3 regions of the Halarsenatibacter silvermanii genome follow, and region 3 is predicted to be linked to each of the others. Evidence: riboswitches for the same ligand, from Rfam matches in the RefSeq annotation. Region 3 holds a riboswitch; each other region holds the start of a gene.
The links. Region 3 has a riboswitch for cobalamin ahead of BLT15_RS08630 (sirohydrochlorin chelatase). Riboswitches for the same ligand answer to the same signal wherever they lie in the genome.

Region 1: it holds a riboswitch for cobalamin, as region 3 does, so the genes downstream of both, BLT15_RS01995 (M55 family metallopeptidase) here and BLT15_RS08630 (sirohydrochlorin chelatase) in region 3, are expected to answer to the same signal.
Region 2: it holds a riboswitch for cobalamin, as region 3 does, so the genes downstream of both, cbiM (cobalt transporter CbiM) here and BLT15_RS08630 (sirohydrochlorin chelatase) in region 3, are expected to answer to the same signal.

The regions. Positions count from the first base shown of each region.
Region 1 covers NZ_FNGO01000003.1:28,362-38,287, forward strand. Annotated here, with positions in the region: gene BLT15_RS01980 (glycine betaine ABC transporter substrate-binding protein) at 1-647, opposite strand, end outside; gene BLT15_RS01985 (PAS domain S-box protein) at 686-3,247, opposite strand; gene BLT15_RS01990 (PAS domain S-box protein) at 3,377-6,340, opposite strand; cobalamin riboswitch at 6,616-6,819, shown strand; gene BLT15_RS01995 (M55 family metallopeptidase) at 7,249-8,313, shown strand; gene BLT15_RS02000 (dicarboxylate/amino acid:cation symporter) at 8,483-9,694, shown strand.
Region 2 covers NZ_FNGO01000017.1:9,528-19,453, forward strand. Annotated here, with positions in the region: gene BLT15_RS09225 (methylaspartate mutase subunit E) at 1-220, shown strand, start outside; gene BLT15_RS09230 (methylaspartate ammonia-lyase) at 230-1,513, shown strand; gene BLT15_RS09235 (alanine-tRNA synthetase second additional domain-containing protein) at 1,497-2,429, shown strand; gene rph (ribonuclease PH) at 2,465-3,193, shown strand; gene BLT15_RS09245 (XTP/dITP diphosphatase) at 3,193-3,813, shown strand; gene BLT15_RS09250 (HpcH/HpaI aldolase/citrate lyase family protein) at 3,817-4,680, shown strand; gene BLT15_RS09255 (ATP-grasp domain-containing protein) at 4,745-5,971, shown strand; gene BLT15_RS09260 (succinate--CoA ligase subunit alpha) at 5,971-6,861, shown strand; tRNA gene BLT15_RS09265 (tRNA-Arg) at 6,968-7,045, shown strand; gene BLT15_RS09270 (hypothetical protein) at 7,177-7,497, opposite strand; cobalamin riboswitch at 7,732-7,930, shown strand; gene cbiM (cobalt transporter CbiM) at 8,201-8,824, shown strand; gene cbiQ (cobalt ECF transporter T component CbiQ) at 8,843-9,601, shown strand; gene BLT15_RS09285 (hypothetical protein) at 9,625-9,926, shown strand, end outside.
Region 3 covers NZ_FNGO01000015.1:26,022-35,947, forward strand. Annotated here, with positions in the region: gene BLT15_RS08595 (cobalt-precorrin 5A hydrolase) at 1-789, opposite strand, end outside; gene cobM (precorrin-4 C(11)-methyltransferase) at 786-1,550, opposite strand; gene cobI (precorrin-2 C(20)-methyltransferase) at 1,555-2,301, opposite strand; gene cbiT (precorrin-6Y C5,15-methyltransferase (decarboxylating) subunit CbiT) at 2,298-2,936, opposite strand; gene cbiE (precorrin-6y C5,15-methyltransferase (decarboxylating) subunit CbiE) at 2,929-3,567, opposite strand; gene cbiD (cobalt-precorrin-5B (C(1))-methyltransferase CbiD) at 3,560-4,708, opposite strand; gene BLT15_RS08625 (precorrin-8X methylmutase) at 4,748-5,362, opposite strand; gene BLT15_RS08630 (sirohydrochlorin chelatase) at 5,353-5,730, opposite strand; cobalamin riboswitch at 5,897-6,091, opposite strand; gene BLT15_RS08635 (hypothetical protein) at 6,324-6,602, opposite strand; gene BLT15_RS08640 (MFS transporter) at 6,857-8,128, shown strand; gene mobB (molybdopterin-guanine dinucleotide biosynthesis protein B) at 8,147-8,665, opposite strand; gene mobA (molybdenum cofactor guanylyltransferase) at 8,733-9,347, opposite strand; gene rplI (50S ribosomal protein L9) at 9,507-9,926, opposite strand, start outside.

The DNA.
Region 1 (9,926 bases), on a different contig from region 3:
GTATAAATGCCGCGGGGATCGGCCAGATACTTCAGATCCCAGGAGAAAAATTTCCAGTGAGGCGTCCAGCCCGTAACTATTATCCATTCCTCCTCTTCAAAAGCATTCCTCAGGGTGGTGGTCATGGTGTGATCGCTGCCTGTAACCAGCTCGTATTCTTCCAGCGCTTCATATTGTTCCATAGCCTCCCGGGTAACATCCATAATCCCTGCATCAGGTTCGATGCCTATTATCTGGCCGCCAAACTCATCGGTATGCTCTCCGAGCTCATCTATAGAAGATATCGGCACATATTCCGGCACAACCAGTCCTTCCAGTGTACCTGTAAAATTAGGACCGAGATTGACGATATCATCACTATGCTCTTCGTAATATTTTTCTTGCAGAGGCAGCCAGCCTGCCACCATTCCGTCTCTGTCTCCCAAAGCCAGCGACTCGTAAAGAGCAGTCAGAGTTACTGACATAAGGTCGACCTCATAACCCAGCTCGTTTTCGATTATTTCTGCCACCACATAGGTGCTGGCTATCTCCGAATCCCACTCCACATAAACAAGCTCGACTTTTTCCTCTTCTGCTTCAACTTCTACTACCTCATCTCCCGGCTCCTCATCTTCATCAGCCCCGGGAGAACACGCGGTTAAACCCAAAGCTATGCAAGCCAGCAGAAAAATTATTACTGATCTCTTTATAAATTTTCTGATGACATCTCCCCCCTCATCATCTCTACAAATTTTTCCGCCAGTTCCGGATCAAATTGTTCGCCGGCACATTCTTCTATTTCCTCCAGAGCCTCTTCGCAGCTCATGGCGGCTTTATAGGGCCGGCCAGAAATCATGACATCATAGGCGTCTACAATAGCGATCATCCTCGAAATGAGCGGTATCTCCTGCCCCTTTAGCCCCTCGGGATACCCCCTGCCATTCCACCATTCATGATGGTGGAGTATTGCTCTGGCTACAGGAGCAAACTCCTCGGTAGCCACCGCAATTTTATAACCTCTTTCAGGGTGTTCTCTGATTACTTCCCATTCTTCCTGAGTCAAATCATCCGATTTTATCAGAATATCCTCCGATATAGTCGCTTTACCTATATCATGAAGAGTTGCCAGCAGAGAAAGTTTGTTCAATTCCTCTCCCGGCAGTCCCATCTTCTCACCCAGTTTTTGAACAAGATCAGCCATTCTCTCGGCGTGTTCTCTGGTTTCCGCGCTCTTAGCCCCCAGGGTATTGAGAACATTCTGCACGAGTTTATTCTCGGTGCTGTGCGATTTGGTCAATTTATCCCTGCGCATTCTCTCCTCGGCTTTTACCAGCACATCTTCAAAATCTTCCTCCAGAGTGTCCCTGACAGCTACTCCCATACCCAGATTAATCGGAATCTCCTCAAAAACAGCATCCTTACAGTTTTCCTCTATTCTATCCTTTATTTCAACAGCCATTTCTATATCAGATCCGGGGAGCAGGATAATAAATTCATCTCCCGTCCAGCGCACCAGAATATCATCACCTCTAATGTTCTTTTGCAATATTTCAGCAACCCGGATCAGCAGTTTATCGCCTTTGTTAAAACCGTAAGTTTCATTTATAATCTTCATTCCGTTGACATCACACATAATTATACCTGCGGGCAGCTGCCTTTCAGTATTCAGCTCCTGCAGCTTCTCCTTTAAATATAAACGGTTATAAAGCCCCGTCAGGCTATCATGATAGCTCAAATACTCCAGTTCTCTTTCTTTCTCCTTCAGATCCGTTATATCGAGGTGCATTGAGAGCACCCCTTCTCTCCCTTCCGGGAGTCTGATCTTTGTTTCCTTTAGATGAACATAATATTCTTTGCCGGTACTGGAGCGCGATAATCCGGTGAGCGTTAAATCCTCCCCCGCTAAAATTCTATCAATATTCGCTTTCGCTTTTTCTTCTATCTCTTCAGGAACCAGGGTTTCAAATATACTGCTGCTTTCCAGCTCCTCATGGCTGTAACCGGTTATCTCACACAATCTATCATTTGCTTCGAGTATATTTCCCTGATCATCCTGTATTAAAATGCCCACGGGGGCTGTCCGGAAAATTTTCCGATACTGTTCCTCTCTCATTTTAAGCTCTTTCTCTATTTCTTTTCTCCCCGATATATCCCGCGCAAAAACAAACTCGTATTCCTCTCCTGACAGAAAAAGATGGTGAGATAACACTTCGGCAGGAAATACCCGTTCATTTTTGCATATAAATTTTCTTTCCCTCTGCAGCTCTTTATTTTTTATCAGCTGCCGCCAGTATCCTGACCGCCCTTCAGGGTCCGCGTCTTTATCAATATCGGAAAATTTTAGCTGCAGAAGCTCTGACCTGCTGTAACCAAGCATTTCACAGGCTCTGTCGTTGACATATTTTATTTCTCCCCGGGGGCCAGTCCAAAAAATGGCGAAAGAAGCTTTTTCCAAAGACTTTTTCATCAGCTGCATTTTCTTTTTAGTTCTTTTCATCTCTGTTATGTCGGTGATAAAGCCGTATAACTTTTCTACCTCTCCATCATTATAAATACCCCTTCCCTTTTCCCAGACCCATTTTTCGCCCTCATCCCGGGTTTCAATTTTGTACTCGATCTCAAAAGGCTGTTTATCAGCAAGGGAGTTCTGAATTTTATTCCACACTTCTTCTTTATACCCCGGCTTTATCAGGTCACCATAAGCTAAAACGCTATTATCGACCAATTCCTCCGGTTTATAACCGGTCAGATCTTTACAGCCCTGACTGACATACTTCATCTCCCAATCGAACCTGTTATAACATTTATAGATTATGCCCGGATAACTGGCGGAAAATCTCTCCCTCTCCTCCTGCAGCTCCACTATTCTTTCTTCGATATTTTTTTCTTCACTGATATCATCCAGAATGATCAAGTATTCACAACTATCATTGATCATAAAGGTCAGCTCTATATATTTTTCTTCTCCGGAAGGATTGATGTATGATTTTTCATCTGCCATAATTGTTCTGATTTTATCTGAAGCTTTAATAGAATCGCCTGAAGAAAAATCTGCGAACAGCTCATCAAATTCGATCAGATCGGAAAGACTGGCGATTATATCTTCTCCGGACGCGTTTTTGCCCGGATTCAAAATTTTTCCAGCAATAAAATTCCATTCTTCTACCGTGTATTCCAGGCTTTCCTTCTCTCCCTCCGAACCAAAATTTCCTGCTATATATCCTAAATTTTTGCTTTTTAATATATCTCTAAAATCAAACCCTGTCATATTATCTCCCCACGGGCTATCTCTTTCTTGATCCAGTGCAAAATTCCTTTTAAAATTAAAATTCGGATCTTCTTATCTTCAGCTGTTAAATGGGTGCGTAAAAAACCTCATTTATAAGATTCTAAAATTCTATTCCATCAATTCCGCGAATTTCTTCGCAAGTTTCGGATCAAATTGTTCTCCTGCACATTGTTTTATCTCTTGCAGGGCTTCTTCCCTGCTCATGGGCTCTTTATAGGGGCGGCCGTTGGTCATAACATCATAGGCATCAACTATAGCAATAATGCGTGACCGAAGTGGAATTTCCTCTCCCGCAATTCCTTCCGGATACCCACCGCCATCCCATCTTTCATGATGGTAAAGTATCTCGCGGGCAATCGGAGCAAATTCTTCCGAAGCTGAAGCTATGACATAACCTCTCTCCGGATGCTGCTTGATTATTTCCCATTCTTCGTCCGATAAACCGCCCGGCTTCTTCAAAATATCCTCGGAAATTGTTACCTTTCCGATGTCATGAAGGGTGGCTAAAAGCGAGAGATTGTTTAACTGTCCATTTGTCAGACCAAATTCCTCCCCCAGGCTGTGGGCGTATTTTGTCATTCTCAGGGCATGTTCGCGGGTCTCATCGCTTTTGGCAGCAAGCGTATTCAGCAGGTTTTGAACCAGCTTATTCTTGCCGCTTCTGCTCCGGGTGAGCTTATCTTTCTGCATGTTATCCTCAGCTTCATGGAGTATTTCATAAATATCTTCCTCAAATCTGGTCTTGACTGAAAGCCCCACCCCCAGCGTAAGCGGAATATCATCGGCAATTCTGTTTTTTTCGGCCCTGGCTTCTATGCGATCACAGATCTTTCTGGCCTCCTTTTTTCCGGTGTGAGGAAGCAGAATCACAAACTCATCTCCCGCCCATCGCGCTGCGAAATCCTGTTCCCTGGTGCACTCCTGGATAATATCCGCCGTTTTATCGAGCAGTCTATCTCCAATTTTATGACCATAAGTATCATTCACCAGCTTCAAACCATTCACATCCAGCATAATGATACTCACCGGCAGCTTCGACACAGAATCCAGCTCTTTGATTTTCTCCTCGAGATAATTTCGGTTGTGAAGACCGGTCAATTCATCATGACGGGACATATGCTCTATCTTACGCTGCTTTTTCTTGCGGGATGTGATGTCAAGATGGGTACCGTACATCCACTCCGGACTGCCATCCTCGGTCCAGGTGAACACCCGTCCTCTGTTTAAAACCCATACCCAGCTGCCATCTTTATGCTGGAGTCGATTTTCAATATGATACTGTTCCTTCTCGCCCCGAAAATGTTTTTCCAGCTTTTTCTGAGCCCTTTTTAAATCTTCAGGGTGCATCAATTCCCGCCATGTATCGATCGTTACTGGTTCGAGTTCTTCCCGGGAATAACCCAGCATTTCCGCCCACTTTTCATTGATAATCTGCTCTCCGGTCTGCACATTCCACTCCCAGGTTCCCACATTGGTGCCCTCGATAATGCTGGCCAGCCTCTCATTTTGTTTCTTAATTCTTTCTTCTCTATTTTTCCGTTCGGTTATATCCCTGACCCATTCCACCAGATATTCTATCTCGCCAGTTTCATCTTTTACGGGCAGAACCCGAAGGTCAATCCAGCCCCCCTCGGGAAGAGAGGTCTCTTTTTGCAGCGATTCTCCTGTTTCCAGCACCTCTTTCGCCTCACAATCAGGACAGATATCCTCTCTTTCTCGATAAACCCTATAACATTTTTCATCCAGCTGCCTTCTCTCTGGCGGTACATCTCCAATACCCTTCCAGTTGCTGTATAATATATTCATCTCGAGATCATGAATAGAAACCATCTCCGGAATAACAGAAAGTGTCTTCTGCAGGCGTTCCTCGCTCTTTTCCAGCTCCCGACGCATGTGATATTTCTCGGTGACATCGCGAAAAACCAGCACAGCTCCCTGTATTTCTCCCTCTTCATCTCGAATAGGAGAAGCAGAATCGGCGATCTGGTATTCTCTGCCATCCCGGGAGATGAGTTTGGTGTGATTGGCCAGCCCCACTTTTCCGCCTGACTCCATAACCTCCTTCACCGGAGATGGTACCGGCTCGCCGGTTTCAGCGCTGACTATTTCGAAAACTTCCGGCAGATTTTTGCCCCTTGCTTCATCAGAGAACCAGCCTGTGAGCTTTTCAGCCCGCGGGTTCATACGGGTGATTTTACCTCCGGTGTCGGTGGCAATCACGGCATCGCCGATAGAATTGAGCGTAATACGCAGTTTTTTACGGCTTCTGCGCAGCTCCCTTTTTCTACGCCGAAGTTCAGTTATCTCCTCATAAATTGCATAAATCCCCTCTAAATTTCCCTCTATTTTAATGGGTATTCCTTTAATAATGAATTCATGAGGATTGCCTTCAAAATCATAACGGGTCCCCTGGTCCACCACTTTCTGGCCTTCCAGCACTTTCTCGGTTAAATTCCTGCCGGCGCTGCCGCTTTTCCCTTTTTCCAGCACCTCATCCATATCCTGGCCTTTTATTTCCTCAAGCTCATAACCAAAAATCTCTTTAAATTTATCATTGATATCTATAACTCGATGCTCTTCATCGAGTCTGGCAATCGCTGATCCGCTCCCGGAAAAAAGCACTTCCAGGCTCTGATTTTTTCTCTTCAGCTCTTCTTTTTGTTCTTTGAGCTCGATGCCGGCAGATTTGCGTTCCTTTATATTTTCGTGCATCACCAGCGCCCCCTGCCGAAAGGGGATTGCCCTCATCTTAAACCAGCGCCGCTCATCAGGAGAATGGCAGGAGTACTCCTGAACAAATTTCCGCTTATCCCCGGCAATTACCGATTTAATACCCCGAAGAGCTTTTTTTACCTCTTTTTTCTCTTCTTCTGATTCGCTCAATACCTCGAGATAATTTATTCCTGACCCGCATTCTTCAGGACTTAAATTGTTCTTGCTGGCAAAATTATTCCAGCTCTCGTTAACACAGATAATTTTTCCTCCAGCATCAATGACCGCGGCATTGTGAGGAAGAGAATCCAAAAATATTTTTAATTCTGAATTTTTGTTCTGGCTGCCTTGATCTTTCATATTTATTTACCCCTCCTCAGCAAATAGATCATTGCCAATATCTTTATATATTCATTATACATTTTAATGTGGGATATAACAAATCAAAATTATAATTCATTCTTATTAATAATTAACGAAAATCGGAAAATAAAGTACAAGCTGCTCTGATAATCCGGCCAATTTCATAATAACTGTTCTGGTGAAAAACCACAACTTATAAGAAATTTTTTTTCGTTTTCAGCAGGAGAATCATCATAAATCTTTAAAAATATAATAGAGGATAATATAAAAATTAAATATCGGCGCAATCAGGTGCCTCCGGCTACGGTCGGAGGAGAATAGGGAATCAGGTGAAAAGCCTGAACGGGCCCGCCACTGTAACTGGTAAGATCGGATTCCTCTGCCACTCGCCGTCTTTAAGTACGCAGGAGCAGCGGGGAAGGTCGAATTCGATCCAGGCCAGAAGTCAGGAGACCTGCCTGGTTGTTGAGCCTGCAGCTCCCCTATGGCAGGGAATGTAGGTGAAGCTAATGCAGAACCGGTGCGGTCAAATCCTGTTTTTTCATTTCCTCCGACAACTCTTGCCGGATCTGCATAGCTTACTCACCTAAACCACTCAACCTGTCAGGGTTGGGTTTTTTATTTTGTCAAAGCTAACAATCAACTTTTTCTAAACCAAAATAAATTTTGCTCATCCAATTTTGATCTGGCATCCCTCTACTTATCTGCACCGGTTAATATAGCCGGTGCAATTTTTTTTGGCATAAACACCTCCCTTTTATCTTCATCCCCACTCTGGCATAATCCCTCCTAAACTTTCTTAATATTTTATCCTTTGACAGCAGGGTAAATATACACTAACATGGGATAAGGATGCGACTTATTGTGAAGAATATAATTTATTTTTATCTTTGGAGGAAATAACTATGATGGATAATATTTCAGTTTATATATCGGTTGATATGGAAGGTGTAGCTCCGGTGACAGATAAAAAGGAAGTAGAAAGAGGTAATCCGGAGTTCGAAAAGGCCTGTCAATTCATGACAGAAGAAGCCAATGCCGCCGTGCGAGGTGCTTTTGCCGGCGGAGCTGAGAGAATTGTGGTCAGAGATGCTCACGAATCCGCCCGCAACCTGAATCCTGAAAAGCTCGACAGCAGGGCTGAGCTCATAAGGGGATTGAGCGGGAAGCCCTGTGGCATGATGGATGGCCTGGATGAAAGTTTCGATCTGGCTTTTTTTGTAGGTTATCACGCCGGACCGGACAGCCGGGATGCCGTCATAAGCCATGCTTATTCCCACAGGTTCAATGCCATTTCCATCAACGGTCATGCTGTAAATGAAGCCATATTGAATTCTCTTTGGGCCAGAAACCTGAAAGTTGAACCGGCGCTAATAACGGGTGATGTAAAAGCCTGTAAGCAGACAAAAAACCTGCTCCCGGATATCGAAACTGTATTCGTAAAAAAAGGACTGGGCGAGGCAGTTCACAGTCTCTCGCCCGATAAAGCCTGTCAGCTGATAGAAAGCCAGGCTGAAGAAATTTTAAATAGAAAAACTTCACGTGAAAATGTCAGCCTTTCAACCCCTCATGATCTCCAGCCCGTCTTTGCCAGGTTAGAAAATGCCATCAGAGCAGCGAATTGTTCGGAAGCTAAAATAGAGGATGCCCGTACAGTCAATTTTTCACGAGAGAACAAAGAAATCCTCCAGAATCAGCCCCTAACCGGCAGAATACATTCAAAATTGGCGCTCAAATCGAAGGGTGACAGATCCTGCCTGCAAAAAAATTATCTGCTCCCCGGGATTGAAACCGCGTCCAAAAAAATCAGGTTATCCCCACCCTATGATCTCCAGCTGGTTTTTTCCGGAAAGGAAGATGCCATCAAAGCAGCCAATTATCCCGGAGTTGTAAGAGAGGATGCATATACCGTCATTTTCCCGGCAGAAGATATAAACGAGCTGATGACTTTCATCAGTTTCGTCAGCTGATCTTCTCTATTTCAGTAAACTAATCCATTGAAACATCAGATATTTTTAAACGAAATTTTTTGCATTAAAGCTTCAGCAGAGCTTATTGTATCGGTGATCAATATGTGTTAGTATTAATGGGAGAATGATATTGTGAATAATATAATTAATACTTGGGGGTTAAAAAATCATGAAAAACTTCGGACTCATTCCCAGGCTTATTATAGCAATAATAGCCGGTATTCTGACAGGTTTGTATCTGCCGGAGAGCCTGGCCAATGTACTATACACCTTTACCGAGATCTTTGGGGAAATTCTCACCTACATAGTACCTCTAATCATACTCGCCTTCATCATTCCCGGCATATCTGAGCTGGGCGCAAAAGCCAGCAATCTGCTGGGCAAAACGGTTTTAACCGCCTATATTTCCACGATAATTGCCGGTATTGCGGCATATCTCGTGGCCAGCAGTCTTATTCCTCTCATAGCACCTGCGGGAGAACAGGTGGCAGAAGCCCAGGGACTTTCTCCCTATATCGAACTGGAAATACCACCGATTATGGGAATAATGACAGCACTTGTCACCTCCTTCATCTTCGGCATAGGCATAAATCATCTCAAAAACGAGGAAAATAAACTGACACTCTATAATTTCATGCAGGAAGTCAGAACAATAGTCCAGTTTTTTATTAACAGGGTTATTATACCCTTTCTGCCAGTTCACATCGCAGGTATCTTCGCCGATATGGCAGCAGAAGGGACAGTATTCCGAACTATCACGATGTTCGGTCCTCTTTTTGTGCTGGTAATTGCCATGCACATAACATATCTGATGGTGATGTTTTCACTGGCCAACAGGCTTTCTCCCAAAAACAAAGTTCTGACGAGCATAAAAAGCATGCTGCCCGCTTATACGACTGCTCTGGGAACCATCTCAAGTGCGGCCACTATTCCGGTCACTCTTAAAAGTGCGAAAACACTCAATGTAAAGGAGAAAATTGTCGACTTCGTGGTGCCGCTCGGGGCTACCATCCATCTGGCCGGAAGTACTATAGCTCTAGTTAGCTGTGCCGTGGCCACCATGATTTTATATGGCGAACCATTCACGCTGGCATCCTTTCTGCCCTTCATATTCATGCTGGCAATAATAATGATCGGCGCACCTGGAGTCCCCGGCGGGGCGGTTATGGCAGCTCTGGCTCCTCTGGCTTCTATACTGGGTTTTACCGAAAGCATGCAGGGTCTCATGATCGCACTCTATATGGCCCAGGATGCCTTCGGAACTGCCTGTAATGTCACAGGTGATGGAGCTATATCAATCATAGTGGACTATTTCCATTCCGACAGTGAACAGGAAGAGGTCAGCACTGAGAGAGCCAAAAGCGGTGCTTCCGGAAATTAAAAGAGAGATAAAATTCTGACAGATAAAATCGATTTAAAATTAGGTTCTTCTTGTTTTTAGTTGAGGGGTATTGTATAAGATCACTATCATGACAATAGTGGCTGGAAGATATAAAGCAAAGTGATACTTGAAATTTTTCGAAACTCAGGTTAAGCTCCTGGCCAACTGATAACAAGAAGATCCAAAATTAAATCACCGTACAAATATAGGGTGCCGGACTGAACTGTGTTAT
Region 2 (9,926 bases), on a different contig from region 3:
CTATAATCAGAGCGGGATTTTACCGGCCCGTGATAACGAGGGGGCTGTCCGCTATCTCGAGTTCGGGAACCTGCCTCTTTCCGCTGACATTCAGGATTTTCACGAGGAGAAGATGAAAAAGCGCGGTGAGAAGGAGGGGCGTCAGCCCGGTTTTCAGATGGTGACCGATGATATTTATGCGATCGGCAAGGGCAGGCTGACCGGCAGACCGAGGGGGTAAATAAAAAATATGGCTAAAATAGAAGAGATACTGGTTTCTCCGGGGCTGGCCGGTTTCTTCTTTGATGATCAAAGAGCTATCAAAGAGGATGCCGAGCCCGACGGAGCTGCCTATCTGGGCAATCCTAAAACTGATGGTTTCACCCAGGTGCGGCAGGCAGGAGAATCGATATTGATTGAGATTTTGCTCTCCGATGGCAGCGTGGCCCGGGGTGATTGTGCCGCTGTTCAGTATTCGGGAACTGGTGGCCGGGACCCGTTATTTTTAAGTGAAGAGTTCATCCCGGTCATAAAAAATCATGTCAGACCGGAGCTGCTCGGCAGAGAGGCTGAAAATTTTGGAGAGCTGGCTGCTCTGGTGGAGGAAATGACGGTTGAGGGCCGTCAGCTTCACACCGCTCTTCGCTACGGTTTTTCCCAGGCTTTGCTGGATGCTGCAGCTCTCAGCCGGGGTATAACGCGCAGCGAGGTGTTAATTGATGAATATGATCTTACTCCTATTTTAGAGCCGGTCGATATATTTGTGCAGACGGGAGATAACCGCTACGAAAACGCTGATAAGGCTATCATAAAGAGGGCTGATGTGCTCCCGCATGGTTTGATCAACAATATCAAGAGAAAACTCGGCCAGGAAGGGGAAAAGCTTCTGGACTATATCAGGTGGTTGAAAAAAAGAGTTCGACAGCTGGGCAGCGAAAATTACAATCCGGTTTTTCATATAGATGTTTACGGGACTCTGGGCGAAGCATTTGCCGGTGATCTGGAGGCTATCTGTGAATTTTTAAGCAAGGCTGAGAGAGCTGCTGACCCCTACCAGCTCAGAATTGAAGGTCCCATAGATGCCGGCAACCGCCGCGACCAGGTAAAAAAACTTTCCAGGCTGCGCCGGCTGATCGATGAAAGCGGCTGCGATGTGGAAATAGTGGCCGATGAATGGTGTAATAAACTCGACGACATAATGTTATTTGCCGATGAACGGGCCGGTCACATGATTCAGATAAAAACACCGGATCTGGGAGGAATTCAGAACACCGTGAGAGCTATATTATACTGCCGCAGCAGAGGTCTTCTGGCCTATCAGGGCGGAACCTGCAACGAGACAGATATCTCCGCCCGAATCTGCACCGACGCGGCCCTGGCAGCGCGACCGGAACAGGTTCTGGCCAAACCGGGTATGGGTCTTGATGAAGGTCTTATGATCGTCAAAAATCAGATGCAGCGTACCCTGACCCGAATGGACTTCAACAGCGAAAGCAGATCCGGAAAGAGAAAGGGGAGTGGAGCAGTTGATTGATTGTTTCTCTCATGCGGTTTATCATGCTCCCCGGGGAAAGGACAGGCTAATATTTCTGGGCAACCATCTGAGCCAGTCCTATCTGCAGCCCAACGATCATCTGATCGGGGTGATAGGCAGACCTGGTTCCGGCAAATCTCTTCTGATAAAGGGGATGTTCCCCGGCCTGAATCTGACGAATGATGATGAAGGTATTAATGTTCGGCCGCTCCCGCTCTGGGAGGAGTTTGAACGCGACAATTTTTCTTCGCCCGCCTTTCATGTGGATATAAACTTTGAATCGGCTTTTATCCAGGCCGGCAATATAGCTCAGGCTGCCGAGAAAGCCATTCTTAAAAACAGAAGAGTGGTGATTGAGCATTTTGATAGAATTGTCGAATATATCGATATCATGCCGGATCTGCTCGTGGGCATCGGAGAGGAAGTTATTGTGGCCCGACCGGGAGTATTCGGTCCCACCGCAGCCGAGGTCAAAGAAATAGTCTTTTCCTCCCTGTTTAACCGGCAGATGGCTCATACCGCCGAGGATTTAACCGCTATGGTAATCGCGAACAAGGGTTATCCAAGGCCTCCCCTCCACAGCGATGTTAAAAGCGGTTTTGTACTTCAGTTTAATGAAAGACCGGGATTTTCCGTGAAACAAATCGAGCAGGAGGTCAATGAACTGATAAATGCTGAACTTTCGGTCGAATACATGGACGAGGAGACGATCAAGATCGGTGAGATGGTTACAACCTGTACGGGGCCCCGCATCCACGTAAAAAACACCAGTGATATCAAGGGGTACGATCTCTCCCTGGACCTGGAAAAAGATCCCAACACTGGTTTTTATCTGCTGGCCGGCAAGATAGGTCAGGACGATAATCCCTTTAATCTCAGCTGTCCGGAATGTTCGCCCCTGCGCTCTGATTCATAATATATTTTTAAAGAAAAAAAGGAGGCAGATTTATATTGACAGCATCACAATCCAGCAATTCTGACAGTCGCGATCTAAGACCGGTTAGAATTGAGAGAGGATACACCAAGTATGCAGAGGGTTCGGTTTTAATGAGTACAGGAGATACAAAGATTATCTGCACCGCCTCGGTCGAGGACGGTGTTCCCTATTTTTTGAGGGGGGAAGATCAGGGCTGGCTTACCGCGGAATATTCGCTTCTGCCCCGTTCGACCCAGGACCGGACAACCAGAGCTGCCGCCCGGGGTAAGAGAAGCGGCAGAACCCGTGAGATTCAGCGGCTGATCGGCCGTTCACTTCGGGCTGTAATAGATCTTGAGGCCATGGATGAGAGGACGATCTGGATAGATTGCGATGTTATTCAGGCCGATGGCGGAACCAGAACTGCTTCGATAACCGGCGGTTTTGTAGCTCTTTATGATTCTGTTGATTACATGATGGAGGAAGGTATTGTTTCGGAAAATCCCCTGAAGGAATTCACTGCAGCGACCAGCGTGGGCATAGTGGATGAGGATTATGTACTCGATCTCTGTTATGAGGAGGATTCCAGCGCTGATGTTGACATGAATGTAGTTATGACCGAATCGGGTAAGTTTATCGAAATTCAGGGTGCGGCTGAAGAGTCACCCTATACCCGTTCTGATCTGGATAAAATGCTGGAACTGGCAGAAGATGGCATCCAGGGTTTGATCGATGCTCAAAAGCGCGCTCTGGAGCTGATATGATGAGCGGATGCCGAAGGCTTTTTGTTGCAACCGGAAATAAAGATAAACTCAAAGAAATCGGGCAAAAATTCAGCGAGTTAAGCATGGAAATTCTCTCGCCTGAGAGCCTGGATCTTGAATTTGAGGTAGAGGAGACGGGCAGCACCCTGGCGGAGAATGCTCTGATAAAAGCCCGGGCCGGTGCCGGTGTTAGCGGTGTATTGACCCTGGCGGACGATACCGGGCTCATGGTCGATGCTCTCGATGGTGAACCCGGGGTTTATTCTGCCCGCTTTGCCGGTCCTCAAGCCAGTTATGAGGAGAATAACAATCACCTTCTATCCAGGCTGGAAGGTGTCAGGGAAGAAAACCGCACCGCCCGATTTGTGACTGCAGCGGCTTTGGTCGATCCTGATACAGGCAGGGAGCATACTGTCAGGGGAATCTGCCGCGGCAGAATTCTCGAGAAAAGAAGAGGAGAAGGGGGTTTTGGTTACGATCCGCTTTTTTATCTGCCCGATCTGGATATGACATTTGCAGAGCTGGATACAGAGTCAAAAAACGAAATAAGTCATAGGGCCCGGGCGCTCAGGCGGGTTAAGCTGCTGCTCGAACAAAATTATTTTGACAGGGAGGAATAAAACTTGCTTTTGAGGTCACTGCTCTTTATGCCGGGAAATAACGCAAAAATATTGAATAAAGTCGAAGATGTGCAGGCCGATGCAGTAATTCTCGATCTGGAGGATGCTGTCTCCTCTCAGGATAAGGAAAAAGCCCGGGAGCTGGTGGAAAACAGATTGATCGAGCTCGAAAATTCAGTCGGACATCCCGATATATTTGTGCGTGTGAATGGACCATTAAAAAAGCAGTGGCCCGAAGACTGCAGGGCGGCTATCAGACCGGCTCTGGATGGGCTGATACTGCCCATGGCCGAAAAAGCCGGTGATATTCAAAGGTTTACGGGAGTTTTGGAAGCGGTGGCTTCCCGGAGGTCTGAGGTAGAGCTGGACGATATCGATATAATTTTGCTGGTGGAGACAGCCAGAGGGGTTCTCAATCTTGAGAAAATGCTGGAGAGTTCTGAGCTCATTTCAGGAGCGGCACTGGGGGGAGAGGATTTTGCCCTTGATCTCGGCGTCAGCCGGACGCGTACAGGAGAAGAGCTGCAGCAGGCTCGATCTCAGCTCGTCATGGCCGCCAGTGCTGCCGGTAAACTGGCGGTGGATACCGTATTTGCCGACATCGATGATAAAGAAGGGTTGAGAGAAGATGCCGGCCGGGCGGCAGCGCTGGGATTTGACGGCAAACTGGCAGTTCACCCCGCCCAGGCGGAGATAATAAATGAGATTTTTGCGCCCGATAGGGAGGAAATCGAGCTGGCCCGCAGGATTGTGAAAGCTTTTGAAGAATCCGGAGATAAAGCAGGCGGTGTGATGAAGGTGGAAGGAAAGATGGTCGATGAACCTGTATACAGGAGAGCGAAAGAACTGCTAAAACTCTGTGAATAAGAGTTTTGAAAGAAGAGAAGCTGCAGTTATTTTAAAAAACTACATAATTTTAGGGGGAATATTCATGGCCAGAGTTCTTGAACATCTGGGCAAGGAATTTATAGAAAAAAAAGGTTTTCCCATCCCGAATTCCGGAGTGGCTGAAAGTCCTCAGGAGGCCGAAGAGATTCACAGAAAACTGGATGACGATGTGGTAATCAAAGCACTCGTGCCGGCCGGCAAGAGAAAAAAAGCGGGAGCGATAAAATTTCCGGAAGATCCGCAGGAAACCCGCAGTGCTGCCCGGGAAATACTCGGTATGACGGTACAGGAATTTCCCGTCGAAAAAGTTTTAATAGAGGAAAGGCTGGAGATAAAATCAGAGCTTTATCTCTCCATCATCTATGACAAAGAAAATCGCCAGCCGCTGGTCATAGCCAGCACCGAGGGAGGGATTGATGTAGAGGAGATGAGCTCAAAATATCCTGAGCGGATTAAAAAAGCCGGAGTTCATCCCTTCCGGGGGCTGCCGGATTACAGGGCCAGAGAACTCTGGAGCGAGCTGGGTTTCAGCGGCGAGCTTTTGAGGAAATTGACCCACATTACCGTAAGATTATTCGAGGCTTTTTATGAGTATGACTGCACCACCCTGGAGATAAATCCATTGGTAGTTACAGAAAAAGAAGAGGTGGTAGGAGCCGATTGCGTGATGGCCGCCGATGATCTGGCTATGTTCCGTCAGAAGGAGCTTTCTGAACGCGTCCAGGTCGGAAGTGAGCGCATCTGGAGGCCGCTGACAGAGCTGGAAAAGAGAGTGGTTGAGGTTAATGAGCGCGATCCTTACCGCGGCACGGCCCGCTATATAGAGCTCGAGGAAGGAGAGGTGGGTTTTATGTGCGGCGGTGGAGGAGGAAGTCTTGTTATGTTCGACACCCTGATCAATTTGGGTTTGAGCCCCTCCAACTACACCGAATTCGGCGGCAACCCCCCTGTAAGAAAAGTGCGGGGGCTGGCCAAAGCCATTCTCTCCAAGGATAGCGTGGAAGGGCTTTTGGTCTGCTGCAACATCACCAATAACACCCAGGTCGATAATGTTGCTCAGGGTGTAAAAGAAGCCCTGGAGGAGAAGGAGCTGGATCCGGCTGAATTTCCGGTCATGGTCAGATTTGCCGGTGTCAACGATGAGCGCGGGAAAGAAATATTTGAAAGCGCCGGCATAGAATATCACGGAGAGGATATCACTATGCCCCGGGCCGGCAGGCTCATGAAGGAAAAACTGGAAGAATTTAATCGGCAGGAGGGAGAGCAATAATGGGAATACTGGTTGATAAAAACACTTCAGTTTTAATACAGGGCATTACCGGCAGAGAAGCTTCCATGGTGGCCGGACATATGCAGGATTACGGGACCGATATAACTGCGGGAGTTACTCCCGGCAAAGGCGGGGAGGTAGTGGCCGGAGTCCCGGTCTTTGATACCGTGAGAGAAGCCAGCAAGGACAATGAAGTCGATGTCTCTCTCATTTATGTTCCCCCGGCCTTCGTCCTCGATGCTGTCAGGGAAACTCTCGCAGCCGGGATAAAGAAGATGGTCATAATAACGGAGAATATTCCCCAGCAGGATGTGGTGAAAATTCTTCATCTGGCCGGTGAAGCTGACGCCAGGATTATCGGTCCGAATACGGTCGGACTGATAAATCCCGCTGCCAGAGTCAAACTGGGAGCTATAGGTGGGGATAATCCCGACAGATGCTTTGTTCCCGGCAATGTAGGTGTTATTTCACGCAGCGGAGGCATGACTGCTGAAACTTCCTGGATGATAAAAAGAGCTGGCAGGGGAGTTTCAACCTCGGTAGGAATCGGCGGAGACCCGATGATAGGATCGCCGCCTAAAGACTTATTGAAATTATTCGAGCAGGATGAGGAGACTGAAGCTGTGGTGATGTTTTCCGAGCCCGGCACCCATTTTGAGCGAGATGTGGCGGAGTTTTTGGAGAGGGGCGGCTTCACCAAGCCGCTGATAGTTTACGTGGCCGGTAAATTCACCGAGGAGATGCCGCAGGGCACCGTTTTTGGCCATGCTGGAGCCATCATTGAAGATGAAAGCAGCAAACCCTCACACAAGATGGAGAGGTTGAAAAAAGCCGGCGCGAGTATAGCCCATGATTACGATGAGATACTGGATTATGTTTCTGAATTATAAGATGAACTTTGAACAGAATAGTTTGAAAATGACAGAGACTGTTGACTAAGTTTATCTAATATGATAGGATATCTTGTGAAGTAGGAAAAAATAATATATTTACAGTGCGCCCGTAGCTCAGCCCGGACAGAGCAACGGACTTCTAATCCGTAGGTCACAGGTTCGAATCCTGTCGGGCGCACCATTTTTATTTATTCATATATCAACGAAAAGAGGCCCCGCCAAAATAACTGGCGAGGCCTTTAAAATTATTACTTGCACCAATTTCGAACCCGAAATTATTATTTCCCGGCTTTTTGAAGTATCTCAACTGCTTTATCTCTGTTCCTTCATAGAAACATGTGAGTAAATATTTAAAGTGGTTTCAACTCTTCTTAATGCTATTGCTTCCGGTGTTAAAAACATCGGGTCTTCACTGCCTGAAAAGGCGGCATTTCTTTTTTTATACTGTTTTAATTTTGTATGGCAGACAAAATTCCGGTAACAAAAAGTGGAAGGTTCGAGTATATTATAGAATGCTATGATAACCATTATCTGGCCGAAAATTAAACTTATGCCGGGGAAAAATTTCATTGTGAACGCAGCTTTATATCTTACAGTACAACTAAATGAGGTTTTTACACACCCATCAGCCAACTGAAGACAAGAAGATCCATATCTTAACTTACTGCCCGATACCTCGGGGGAACTTCACTGGGGGATTTCCCTGCTGTGGTGGACATCACTTTATATCTTAATGTCATAATATCTGCTGGTTTATCAGGAGATAGATAGATGATCGGGCAAAGATTTTGATTATTTTGCAGGAAATCTTTCTGTTATCATTGAATATAAAAAATGAGGCGTAAAAAAGTGAGCTAAAAAATTAAAATTTAATATAAGGCAGTCGGGTGCCCCCGGTCACGGCCGGAGGAGAATAGGGAATCAGGTGCAAAGCCTGAACGGGCCCGCCACTGTAACCGGCATCAATCTGAATTTAAAGACCACTTAAATATTTTAGTATTTAGGGAAGGGATAAATTCAGATTTAAGCTGGAAGTCAGGAGACCTGCCCGCTGGCCTATTGACCTACTTGTTCTTCGATGGCAAGAAAGGTAGGGAATTAGAGCAGGATTATTGTTTTCTGTTTGTTTATTACCCGCTAATTACCCTCAGCTGGGATTATTTTGATTCAGATTGGGGGTTGAATGTTTTTTAGTTTCAATTTGTAAGTTTTTTTATTTAGCCTCCTGCCTAATTTTTACTCCTCTCCACCTGTCATTGAAGGTGGGGTTTTTTTATTGAAAATTTAATTCCGGGCGGTTTAAATTAATTTAACAAAGGAGTGGTGAATTATTCACATCTCAGAGGGAGTACTGTCGGCACCTGTTCTGGCGGCCGGGATGGCGGCGGGCACAGCCGGGGTGGCGGTCGGTCTCAAAAATATGAATGAAGATCAGATTCCCCGGGCGGCCATAGTAAGTGCGGCTTTATTTGTGGCCTCTTTGATCCATGTTCCTCTTGGGCCCAGCAGTGTGCACCTGATTTTAAATGGAATTGCCGGCATATTACTCGGCTGGGTGGCTTTTCCGGCAATGCTGGTAGCTTTATTTTTGCAGGCGGTTTTATTTCAGCACGGTGGCTTTACTGTATTAGGTGTCAATCTTGTCAATGTGGCTTTACCGGCTGTTCTGGCTGGTTATTTATTCAGACTGGTTTTTGCCAAAAGCCGGGCGAATAAAAAGATTTTAGGTGCAGCGGCAGCACTGAGCGGGGCGCTGGCGGTTTTACTTACGGTATTGATGGTGGTTTTAACTCTGATTTTGTCGGACGCCGGGGCGTTCAGTGAGCTGGCCGGTTTAATTTTTGTTTCTCATCTGCCTGTAATCATAATTGAAGGTTTTTTGAGCGGAATGCTGGTAGTATTTGTGCTGAAAGTAAAACCGGGAATTATGAGAACGGAAAAGCTGTCAGCGATAAAATGATAAGCGAGGCGGGAAATTATGCTTACTGCTGAATTTTCCCGGGGAGATAGTCTTATTCACAGCCTGGATCCCCGGATAAAAATAGTAATCCTGGTGATGATGGCCGCAGTCACGGCTGCAGGAAAGAATTTATTTATGCTCGTCTCAGCTCTCGTTTTTTCTCTGGTGCTGGTCCTGGCGGCTGGTTTAAGAACAAAAAAAGTGATCAAACGTCTTTCGCTCTTGAATATTTTTATAGTCAGTATCTGGATTCTGATACCTTTTACCTATCCAGGAGAGGTGCTGGCAGCAGCTGGCCCTTTTACAGTAACTTCCGATGGTATTATTTATGCTCTGCGCATCACTCTGCGGTCCAATGCCGTCATGCTGGCAGTTTTTGCTCTGCTTTCAACTTCTTCAGTATCTTCATTAATGCAGGCTCTTAAATATTTTCATGTCCCCAAAAAACTTATTTATCTATTTTTCTTCGTATACCGCTATATTTTTGTGCTCCAAGATGAATTTAGCAATATGCAGAAATCCGTTGAGGGCCGGGGTTTTACGCCTGCAACCTCAGTGCACTGCTACAAAACTTATGCATTTTTGATCGGTATGCTGCTCATTAAAAGTTATGAGCGAGCCGCAAGAGTTTATCAGGCCATGCTGGCCCGCGGTTTCAAAGGGGAATTTTATGTGAAGGATGAGCTTGAGTTTTCTGCTGGCGATGTGCTGGTTTTTTCCTGCGGCTTTCTGCTAATGGTATTATTTTTTGAGCTGGAATTCGGTGTTTTTATTTGAAAAATTCAGAGAGGAGTTTTAATATGAAGATGTCGGCTGAAAATTTAACTGCAAAAGTCATGCTTCCGAACACGGCCAGAAGCAAAAAATTTTTAGCTTTAACCGTAATATTGGCAGCAGCTGTTTTACTGATGATGACGGGCGAAGCTTCAGCTCACAGAATGATGATAGAGGAAATTTCCGAAGGGAAAATAGAAGTGGGATTTGATGATGGAACTGTGGCAGAAAATGTCGAAGTCGAGCTGTATGACGGAGAAGAAAACCTGGTCGATGAGGGCGTGACCGATGAAGAGGGTATTTATGAATTCGATACTGCCATGGAGGT
Region 3 (9,926 bases):
TTCTATACCCTTTCTAGCCCCGACTCCAATTACAATTTCCCGGGGAATAAGCTGAATATACTCGTTACCCAAAAGCAATTCAAAACGGTTGTGATCATGATCGCGGGCAGATACTAAAAGCGGAAAACCATCGGCAGCAGCGACAGCCTCTGCAGGACTGCTGCCTGAGCTCCCGAAACAGGAAAACTCTATTTTATTTTTACAGAATTCCCGGTCGGTAGAATTTAAAGCAGAACTCTCCTCTATGATGTTTTTATAATAACTTTCAGCACAAATTATCTCCAGCTTTCCACCGGCCAGCATGTGAGAACCGGCACGTTTTAAATTTTCAAAGGGGACCAGCTCTCCTCCAATCTCCTCAGCCAGCAGGTCCAGGGCTGGCCTGCTGCGCACATCGGTTGCAGTAGTGATAATAGCTTCTGTCTGCAGAATATCAGCTGTTTTTTCAGCCAGCTCGTTGGCCCCGCCCAGATGGCCGGAAAGCGTGCTTATGACCCAGCTGCCGGCCTCATCGACGGTCACGACCGCCGGATCCTCCCTTTTATCTTCAAGCCAGGGAGCTATAACCCTGACAACGATACCCAGAGCCATAATAAATATGAGGCCGTCGTACTCATCCATCATCTCTCCAGCCATTTCGCTCAAAGACCCCGGCAGAGGCTGAACTGATTCCGGAAAATCTTCAGTAAAACTGCCGGCGGCCAGAATATCGAGACCGGGGAAATCATCCGCCAGCTGCCGGGCCAGCTCGAACCCTTTTCGGGTCACTACCACCGCAGCCAGCTTCAACCGGAATCCCCCTCGCGAAAACCATGGCTGAAACTTTTATCGTAGAGTTTGGAGGGCTCATAATCTCCCGCCAGAAAATCACCGACCATTATAAGTGCAGTTTTTTCGATTCCAGCCTCTTCAGTCCGGGCGGCTATATTATCCAGCGTTCCTTTGATGCTCTCCTCCTCTCCCGGCCAGGAGGCTTTTTTGACTACAGCGGCTGGAGTATCAGCAGGATATTCTTTTTTAAGCTCTTCAACCACTTCATTTATCATGTGCACGCTTAAAAATATTACCATGGAGGTCTTATGGGCTGCCAGAAGTTCCAGCCTTTCCCGGTCAGGCACGGAAGTCCTGCCCTCCATGCGGGTGAGTATCAGCGTCTGAGAAACTTCCGGCTGAGTAAACTCCCTGCCCACAGCTGCTCCAGCGGCCTGAAATGAACTGACTCCAGGAACTATCTCCCATTTTATTCCCCGTTCTTCAAGGGCATCAATCTGCTCCTGTAAAGCCCCATAAAGTCCAGGATCGCCGGTATGCAGACGCACAACCATGCCACCTTCTTCGACAGTCTTTTCGATCATTGATAGTATCTCTTCTAAATCCATACCGGCGCTGCTCTCAGTCTGAGCGGACTCATCAGCATAAATAAGCAGCTCATCATTGACAAGCGAGCCGGCATAAAGAATGAGATCGGCTTCGGCCAGCAGATTTTTGCCCCGCACAGTCAAAAGCTCGGGATCCCCCGGGCCGGCCCCCACAAAATAAACCGTTTCCATCGGATTATCCTGCTCCTTTCTCCAGCAGATGTGAGTTGTTTTTATTGATTATTATCGAGGAGAGATAGTCCACTTCATCCGCTTTTACCTTTTCCAGATCGGTTACAATCCTCTCTCCTTTCTGGCCATAACGGCTGACGAAAACCGCTCTATCCTGCAGCTCCATTTTTGCAAGCTTTTTCTTGATATCAGCAAAACTTTGGGAAACTTTCAGCAGCACGATAGTTTCGAAGTTTTTGACTATCTTTTCCAGCTCATCAGAGCCGGCAGGTCCATCTCTGCCGCTCGGAACAACAGCCAGCTTTTCATCTCCCCGCACCAGAGGCAGGTTAAGACAGCTGCTGCAGCCTGTAACTGCTGTCACTCCGGGAACAGTCTCCACTTCGAAATTTTCTTCGCAGCTCTGAAGTTCCTCCAGGAGATAGATATAGGTGCTGTAAAGCAGAGGATCTCCCAGGGTGATAAAGGCCACATCCAGACCGGATTTCAGATGCCGGCGGACCTGAAGGCCTGCTTTATGCCAGGCAGATTTTAGTTTTTCTTCATCATCGGTCATGGGAAATTCCAGCGGCTCGATCTTACCGCTTATATCCACAGCCTGCCGGGCTATCTGCAGTGCCAGGCTTTCCTTTTCTGATGAGGAAGTGGCGGGGCAGATGATCCCGGCGCTTCTCAAAATTTTACAGGCCGCAAGAGTCAGCTGATCGGGATCTCCCGGCCCCACTCCAACTCCGTAAAGTTTTCCCTTCATAATTTATGCGATTCTCCTTCAGCTTCAGATTTTTCTCCGCGCAGGCCGCAGATAACATGGACGGGATTGAGCCCCTCGAACATATGATAACTGCCCAGGGGGTTGGCCCGGGCGCACTGAACCTGGCTTATTTCCAGCCTGTATCCCCTTGATTTTAGTTCCCTGCGGGCATTACAGAGAGTATCTATTGTAACAGCATTTATCACCAGACAACCTCCGGGTTTGAGCCTCTCATCAGCAGCCTCTATTATCCCCGCCAGATTGCCTCCGCTGCCGCCGATAAATACCCTGTCTGGCGCGGCCAGACCTTCTAAAACTTCCGGAGCCTCACCAGAAACGATCTCGATATTTTTCGCCCCGAACTTTTCGGAGTTTTTCCTTATCAGTTCAAGGCCTTCGTCCTGGCGTTCTATCGCGATAACTTTTCCATCCTCCTCAACCATCAGGGCAGCTTCGACGGTCAGCGATCCGCTGCCAGCTCCTACATCCCAGACGATATGGCCGGCAGCCAGTCTGAGCGAAGAAAGGGTCACGGCTCTGATTTCGCGTTTGGTCATGGGAATTTCTCCCCGAATAAATTTATCATCCGGTATTCCCGGCGTCCGGTAGGGCCATCCCTCCGAGGATTTATTCATCAGCTATCACCATCACATTTAAATGAGAAAAATCATTGTCTTCGAGTTGAGAGAGTTTATACCAGGCAGTCCTCTCCTCCGGATAGGAGAGATTTTCTGCCACAAAAATCTGAAGTTCCGGGTCAACTCCCTTTTCGATGAGATAGCTGCCTATCCGGGCAGGCGAATACTCCTCGTCAGTAAAAATTCCGATCTTAGCCCGGCTTTTTACCAGCTCCAGCAGCTCTTCCAGATTATCGCGGCCATGCAGGCTGACAAAACGAACATCCTGCCAGCCAAGGCCGGCCCGGGCCAGCCCCAGCTGCATGGCGCTGATGCCGGGTATTATTTCCAGGTTCTCTCCGGAAAAATGCTTTTTGAGATAACCGGCCAGACTGTAAAGACCCGGATCTCCGGTAACAAGGACCATCACCTTTTTCTGCCTGCGGCTGCGGTCGATCAAATTTTTGGTGGCTTCCAGGTTAGAGCTCAGTTCGTGTTTTTCTGCTTCCAGACCGGCAAAGAGTTTTAGAGCCCGGGAACTTCCGACCAGAATATCGGCCTCCCTGGCCTTTCTTCTGGTTACAGGCAGCAGATATTCCCTGCTTCCCGGTCCCACACCGGCTATGACTATACTTCTCTCGTTATTCATCGGCTAGCTCCCTCGCCCCCTCTAAATTGTCGAGCAGCGAAATACCGCCAGCGCTGCCCAGCAGACCGGTTCGCATAGAAAAAATAACAGCTCCGATCTTCAGATCGCATCCGCAGCGCTGTCCGGCTCTTTCCACTATCTTTTCGGCCAGCAGCGGATAAACCTCCTGCAGATCTTCGCGTTCGATAATTTCGGCTGCCTCCTCGCTGGTGCCGCAGCTGAGAATTTCGCGCACATTTTGTGAGCCCAATCCCAGCGAAGCGCTGTAAGCGGCCAGAGTCTCCAGGCGGGCATCGGCGGTGCTGCTGTGGGTGTTGAAAACCCCCGCTGCAACTTTTACCAGCTTGCCCAGCTGGCCTATGAGCAAAATTTCCTCTAAATCCTCCTCACAGCTCTTTTCCAGCATAAAACCCACAAAATTACTCATTCTGATAATGATATCTTCGGCAAATCCCAGATCCAGAGCTTTATCCCGGCTGTAATTGCCGAAAACCAGCACCACTTTTTTCCTGCCCCGGGCGGCGGCCTGGCTCAACTCAAGAGCCAGCGATTCTCGATAGGCTTTATCTGACATCGGTTCGACCAGGCCGGAAGTTCCCAGAATCGAAATACCCCCTTCAATACCCAGCCGGGGATTGAAAGTCTGACGGGTCAACTCCTCTCCTCCCGGAGCAGAAACTATAACCCGGCAGCCGGTTTGGCCCAGAATATTCTCAACCTGTTCTGTAATCATCTGCCTGGGCACCGGGTTTATGGCCGGCTCTCCCGGATCAACAGGAAGTCCCGGCTCGGTCACCGTCCCCACACCTGAACCTGCTTCGATCGCTGTTATCTCATTGTCGGAACATAGCTCTAACCGAACAGCTATCTCAAGCCCGTCGGTGATATCGGGATCATCGCCTGCATCTTTGATTATCGAAGCCCGGGCTGTTTCGGCCGAAAAATCGGCGTCGGCCAGCTCCAATTCCAGCCTGATCCCGGCGGGAGTATCTATCTCAACCCTATCATATCTCTGCTGATCTCTGATCATTAAAGCTGCAGCCCGAGCAGCGGCTGCGGCGGCACTGCCGGTAGTGAAACCTTTTTTAAGATCCCGATCTCTATTTTCTTCGGCCAAATTGGTTTTTCTCTCCCGATCCATGCACACTCACCCCAGATTTTCAGACTTCAGCCTGCCATTTTACAGGTAAATGAGAGCGTTAATAGCAGCTGCGGCAGCAGCTGTGCCTCCCTTCTTGCCTCTGATGGTGATATGCGGTGCAGCAAGCTTCTCCAGTTCATTTTTGGCTTCAGCAGCTCCGACCAATCCCACCGGAGTGCCGATTATCAGAGCAGGATCAGCCTTGCCTGCCCTCACCAAATTTATCAATTCAATCAAAGCTGTGGGCGCGTTACCGATAACGTATATGCTCTCTCCGGTCTTTTCGGCCGCCTTTCTCATGGCCATCATGGAGCGGGTGATGCCGGCATCTTCAGCTTTATTGCGTACATCTTCGTCGGCTATAAAACATTCCACACTATAACCCAGATCATCGCTGAGTCGGGTGCTGACTCCTGACCTGAGCATATTGACATCTGTGATGATGCGGGCTCCTTTCTCCAGGGCCTTTCTGCCTTCCTCCACAGCATTTTCCGAGAAGACTGTGACCTCGCTGATGTCAAAATCAGCTGTGGCATGAACTATTCGATAGACTATTTCGCGCTCCTTTTCTGGCAGCTCTCGGCCCTGAAGAACTTCTTCTATGATCTCAAAGCTTTTATTTTGAATTTTTTCGGGATCAGTTATCAGTTCCACTCATTTACCCCTTTCCATCTATCAACTATAATATCGACCAGCCTGCTGTCATCCCCTATTATATCCCCGATACTGAACTCTATTCCGGGATATTTTTCGGCCAGCTCATCGACCTGAGCGGGTATATCCTCCTGGACGTGAATCCCCGGAAATAAGAAGAGAGGTAAAATTACTATCTTTTCGATTCCATCTCCGGCTAATTCTGCCACCCTTTCTTCTAAAGTGGGGTTGGTTAACTCCATAGCAGCTCCTTCTACGCGCTGATCTTCCAGCCGCCTGTCGAGCTTATCGATCAGATTATAAAACATTTTATTTGACTTATCAGCTCTGCTTCCGTGTCCCAGCACAATTATTCCGGTCTCACTCATTTTTACAATAGCCTCCTCTCAAATTGTCGAAATGAAATTCAGCTTCATCCCTCCGCGGCAGTTCCGCGCACAAATAAAAAAGCGCCCCCTTCTCCACAGGATGGACGCGGGGCTAAATGCAGAAAAAAACAGCCTACATCTCCTGCCGGCGAAGGTCAGTAGGTTGGTTACATCTTTTTCTCAGGCAGGTCTTCTGACTTCCGTTTTACAGCCGGGTCAAACCTTCCCCTGAATACACCAACCGGGTGGCAGACATAAAACCCGACCCAACGGTTACAGCGGCGGGCCCGTTCAGGTTTTTCACCTGATTCCCTATTCTCCCTCAGCCTTAGCTGATGGCACCTGAGATATAAAATTCGCCTGGTCATCTATATAATCATGTTTGCCTCTCTAATATTTGTTTAAAGACTCAGGTATAAACTCCTCTTTTAACCCAGCGGATACATCCCGCCAGGTAAAATTACAGGAAAATTGTAAAATGGATTACTGTAAATTTTCCTGTTTTCAGGCATAATTCAAAACTGCAGCCGGTTATAACCGGATAAACTCCCCTACTGCTGTCCCGCCCTCCCCGGGCGGGAATTTTTTACTTTTTAGGTGTGATCAAAATAGTCATCCTCTACAAAGTCCTGAATTTCTCCCTCTCTAAAACTTTCCTCTCTGGCCCCCGCGACCTCCTCTTCGTTATCATCAAGGTCAGCTCCTTCTTCTCTCTCCTCCAGCTCGCGTTCGATATCGTTGAGAAGATTGACTATCTCTTCCAGCTGAAAATAAAGATCATCCTGTTCCATATCCAGCTGTTCCAGTACCTTTTCCAGTTCAATGCGGCCATCTCTAACCATATAAACCAGCGATCTTTCCTCTCTCATCATGGTCTTTGCTCCCGGAGGAACTCCCCCCCTTCTCTGAATTTATATTCGCATTCTTATCTTCGTGGTTTAGATTATAACACAGTTTACCCTCTGTTAGAAATAAGGGGCTGACAAAACAATATTAATCAGTTATAATGTGTTCTGATGGTATTCTATCATAACAAGAGAATTCTGCAAACATCATCCGAATATACTGGTAAATAGAATTGCTGCAGGATGAGTTTTTTAGCAGTCCGGAAAGGAGATGCCAAAACATGTTCAACTTTTTTATCAACGGCCTCAAGGAAAAACTCCAGCCTCTCAAGCTGAAATTTCTGGGACTTCTGGCCGGCGGTTACATAGCTTCCTTTGTCAGTGTGCAGGGCATTCAGGCTCTCATGCCATTTATCCGCAGAGAATTTGCCATCTCTCGCACCCAGGCCGGCCTCTACTCGACCGTATTTTTTATATCGGCCACCGCTGTCGCACTTTTCAGCGGAAACATCGTCGATAAAATCGGCTCCCGGACCGGTCTTCTTATCGGGCTTTACAGCATGGGCGGGCTGTTTATATTTCAGGGGGCCGCTCCCGTTTACGGTCTGCTGCTGGTGCTGGGATTATTGACCGGTCTGGGATTCAGCATTATTACACCGGCTGTAAATAAGGCGGTGATGATCGAAGTAGAACCATCCCATAGAGCTGTCTCTATGGGTATTATGCATTCGGGCAGCGGAGTCGGAGGCTTTGTGGGTGCAGCTATTCTGCCCGCCCTGGCTGGCTTCATAGGGTGGCGTCTATCGATTATTCTGGCGGGCATCATCAGTTTACTTATCGGTCTGATAGTTCAGCGTTATTTACAGGTCTCCAGTCTCGAAGAAAAAGATGAGGAAAATTCTTCCGGAAAAAGTTTTTCCCGCCAGCTCTATCGCGTTCTCAGCAACCGCCAGTTAATGCTGGCCTCGGGGCTGGGAGTAGTTTTCGGCCTGGCAGTCGGTGCAATTCCGGCTCATTATACACTGTATTTAACCATGGATTTAAACTTTTCCGAGGCCGCCGCCGGACTCGCACTCGGAGTTGTGCAGATCGGAGGAGTCGTGGGTCGCATTTTCTGGGGATGGTTGAGCGATATTCCCTTTAAAGGCGACCGCAAAAATACCTTCCTCGTCATCATGATAACAATCGTTATATTAAATCTCACCAGCGCTTTTGCAGGCAGCCTGCTGGGCTCGAGTCTGCTTTTGATGATGCTCTTATCATTTATGCTGGGAGTTTCCGCCCTGGGGTGGAGCGGACTATTTTTTACCGTGGTCAGCGAAAGAGCCACAGCCGAACAGACAGGCATGGCCTCCGGCATGGCGCTGGTATTTCTGCGCCTGGGCGTTGTCATCGGGCCTGCTATCTTCGGTCTGCTGGGAGATTATTTCGACCATTACCGCTACAGCTGGCTGCTTTTGACAGTGCTCGTGCTAATTTCGGGCTCCATATATTACATTCTTCAAAGCCGACAGGACAGGAAAAGAGCTGAAGCCAGCGGCGCCGACAGCTGATCTGAAAGCAAAAATGATCTAAGCCGGCAAAAACTCTTTTACCAGCAGCTCGGCCACCCTGGTCACCTCTTCTTCGGAGAAAATCTCGTTTTCATCGCAGTCATCACACTCTTCATTTATAACTGTTGTAAGCAGATCATCCTCCTCTTCGCTGCAGAGCGGGCCATCATGTTCGGCCGGTCTGTATATTTCGACCTTGGGTTTATCGCCGGATTTGTATCCCTCCGTCAGAGCTATATCTATTCCCTCCAGATATTTATCCCGCAGCTCGTCCAGTTCTCTTTCCTCCTCGACATCTTTTATCAGAGCCAGTTTCCAGGGGGAGGATATCAACACCAGTTCAGCACCGGCCTGCTTGTGTCGCCAGGTATCCTTGCCAGGCCGATCTATATCAAAACCGTGCACATCGTGTTTGATTGTGCCCACTTTGCAGCCCATCTCCTCCAGGCGCGGTATTAGTTTTTCCAGAAACAAAGTCTTGCCGCTCCCACTCTTACCCACTACCGAAACTATCGGAACTTTCCTGGCTGCTGTCATAATTTTTGCCTCCTGTAAATGTATTAAAATCCGGCATATCAAAACTCAGTTCATATTGGAGTTCATTTCAACGGCCGAAAACCTCAAAATATCGGGGCAGGATATTCTCACGGGCTTTTTTAAGCTCTTCCCGGGTGTTGATGTTATAAAAAAGGTATTTAAAATCGAGTTTATTGTAAATAAATTCTTTATCGAATTTTTCAATCTCAACCCGGGAATAAAAGGTTATTATCTTTTTTTCCCCGGCCTCAACCATCTTTTCCACCGAAGGCAGGCAGCTTCTTCTGTAAACCGCAGCCAGCGGTTCGAGATAGCCGTCCTCATTTTCGGGAACCAGCCCCTCACTGCTGCACATATCCAGCATCAAATGGGCTGCTTCCGGGCTAAAAAAAGGCATATCACAGGCGAGAAAAAAATTTTTCTCTGATCGCGTATCCTCGAGGGCGGTCATAATACCTCCCAGCGGTCCGGCTTCATCGATATCCTCAATCACATCGGCATTATAGTTTTCAAAATTTTTGCTATCTTTAGCCACTATTTTTATCTCATGACTTTTAAATTCTCGCCGAAAACGAGACAGTATGAATTCCAGCATCGTTTTATCTTCCGTCAAAAGTACATGGGGCTTATCCCCGTTCTCCATTCTGGTGCTGTTTCCGCCTGCCAGAATATATATACTCACTTTTTGTCCCCTTTCTTTACATATGCCGGGAATAACTGCCATTGATATAATTAGAACCTTCCCGATCCCGATTGGCCCGGGGAGGACGGGAAGGCTTCTTTTGGTTTTACCTGCTCTCCACAAGTTGAAGATGTTGACCGGTCTTCGAAAAAAGGTATATTACTCCTGCTCCTCATCTTTTTCACGGGGTACCACTTCGAGATTGATTTCGGCTGTGACATCTTCAAATAATTTGACGATCAATGTATGTTCACCCAGTTCTTTGATGTTTTCTTCCATCTCTATATCACGCCGATCAATATTGTAGCCGGCTTCAGCCACAACTTCTTCTATATCCTGAGTGGTTACCGATCCGAACAATCTATCCTGTTCTCCAGCTTTTACAGCTATCTCGAAAGTTTCATCAGAAAGCTCGTCGGCTGTTTTCTGAGCTTTTTGACGTCGCTCTTCTTTGCGGCGCTCGCGGGCCCGCTGCTTTTCCCTTATCTGCTGAATCTTTCCTTCTGTAGCCATCTCGGCCAGACCCTGAGGTATTAGATAATTGCGTCCGTAACCATCGGCCACTTCAACTATTTCTCC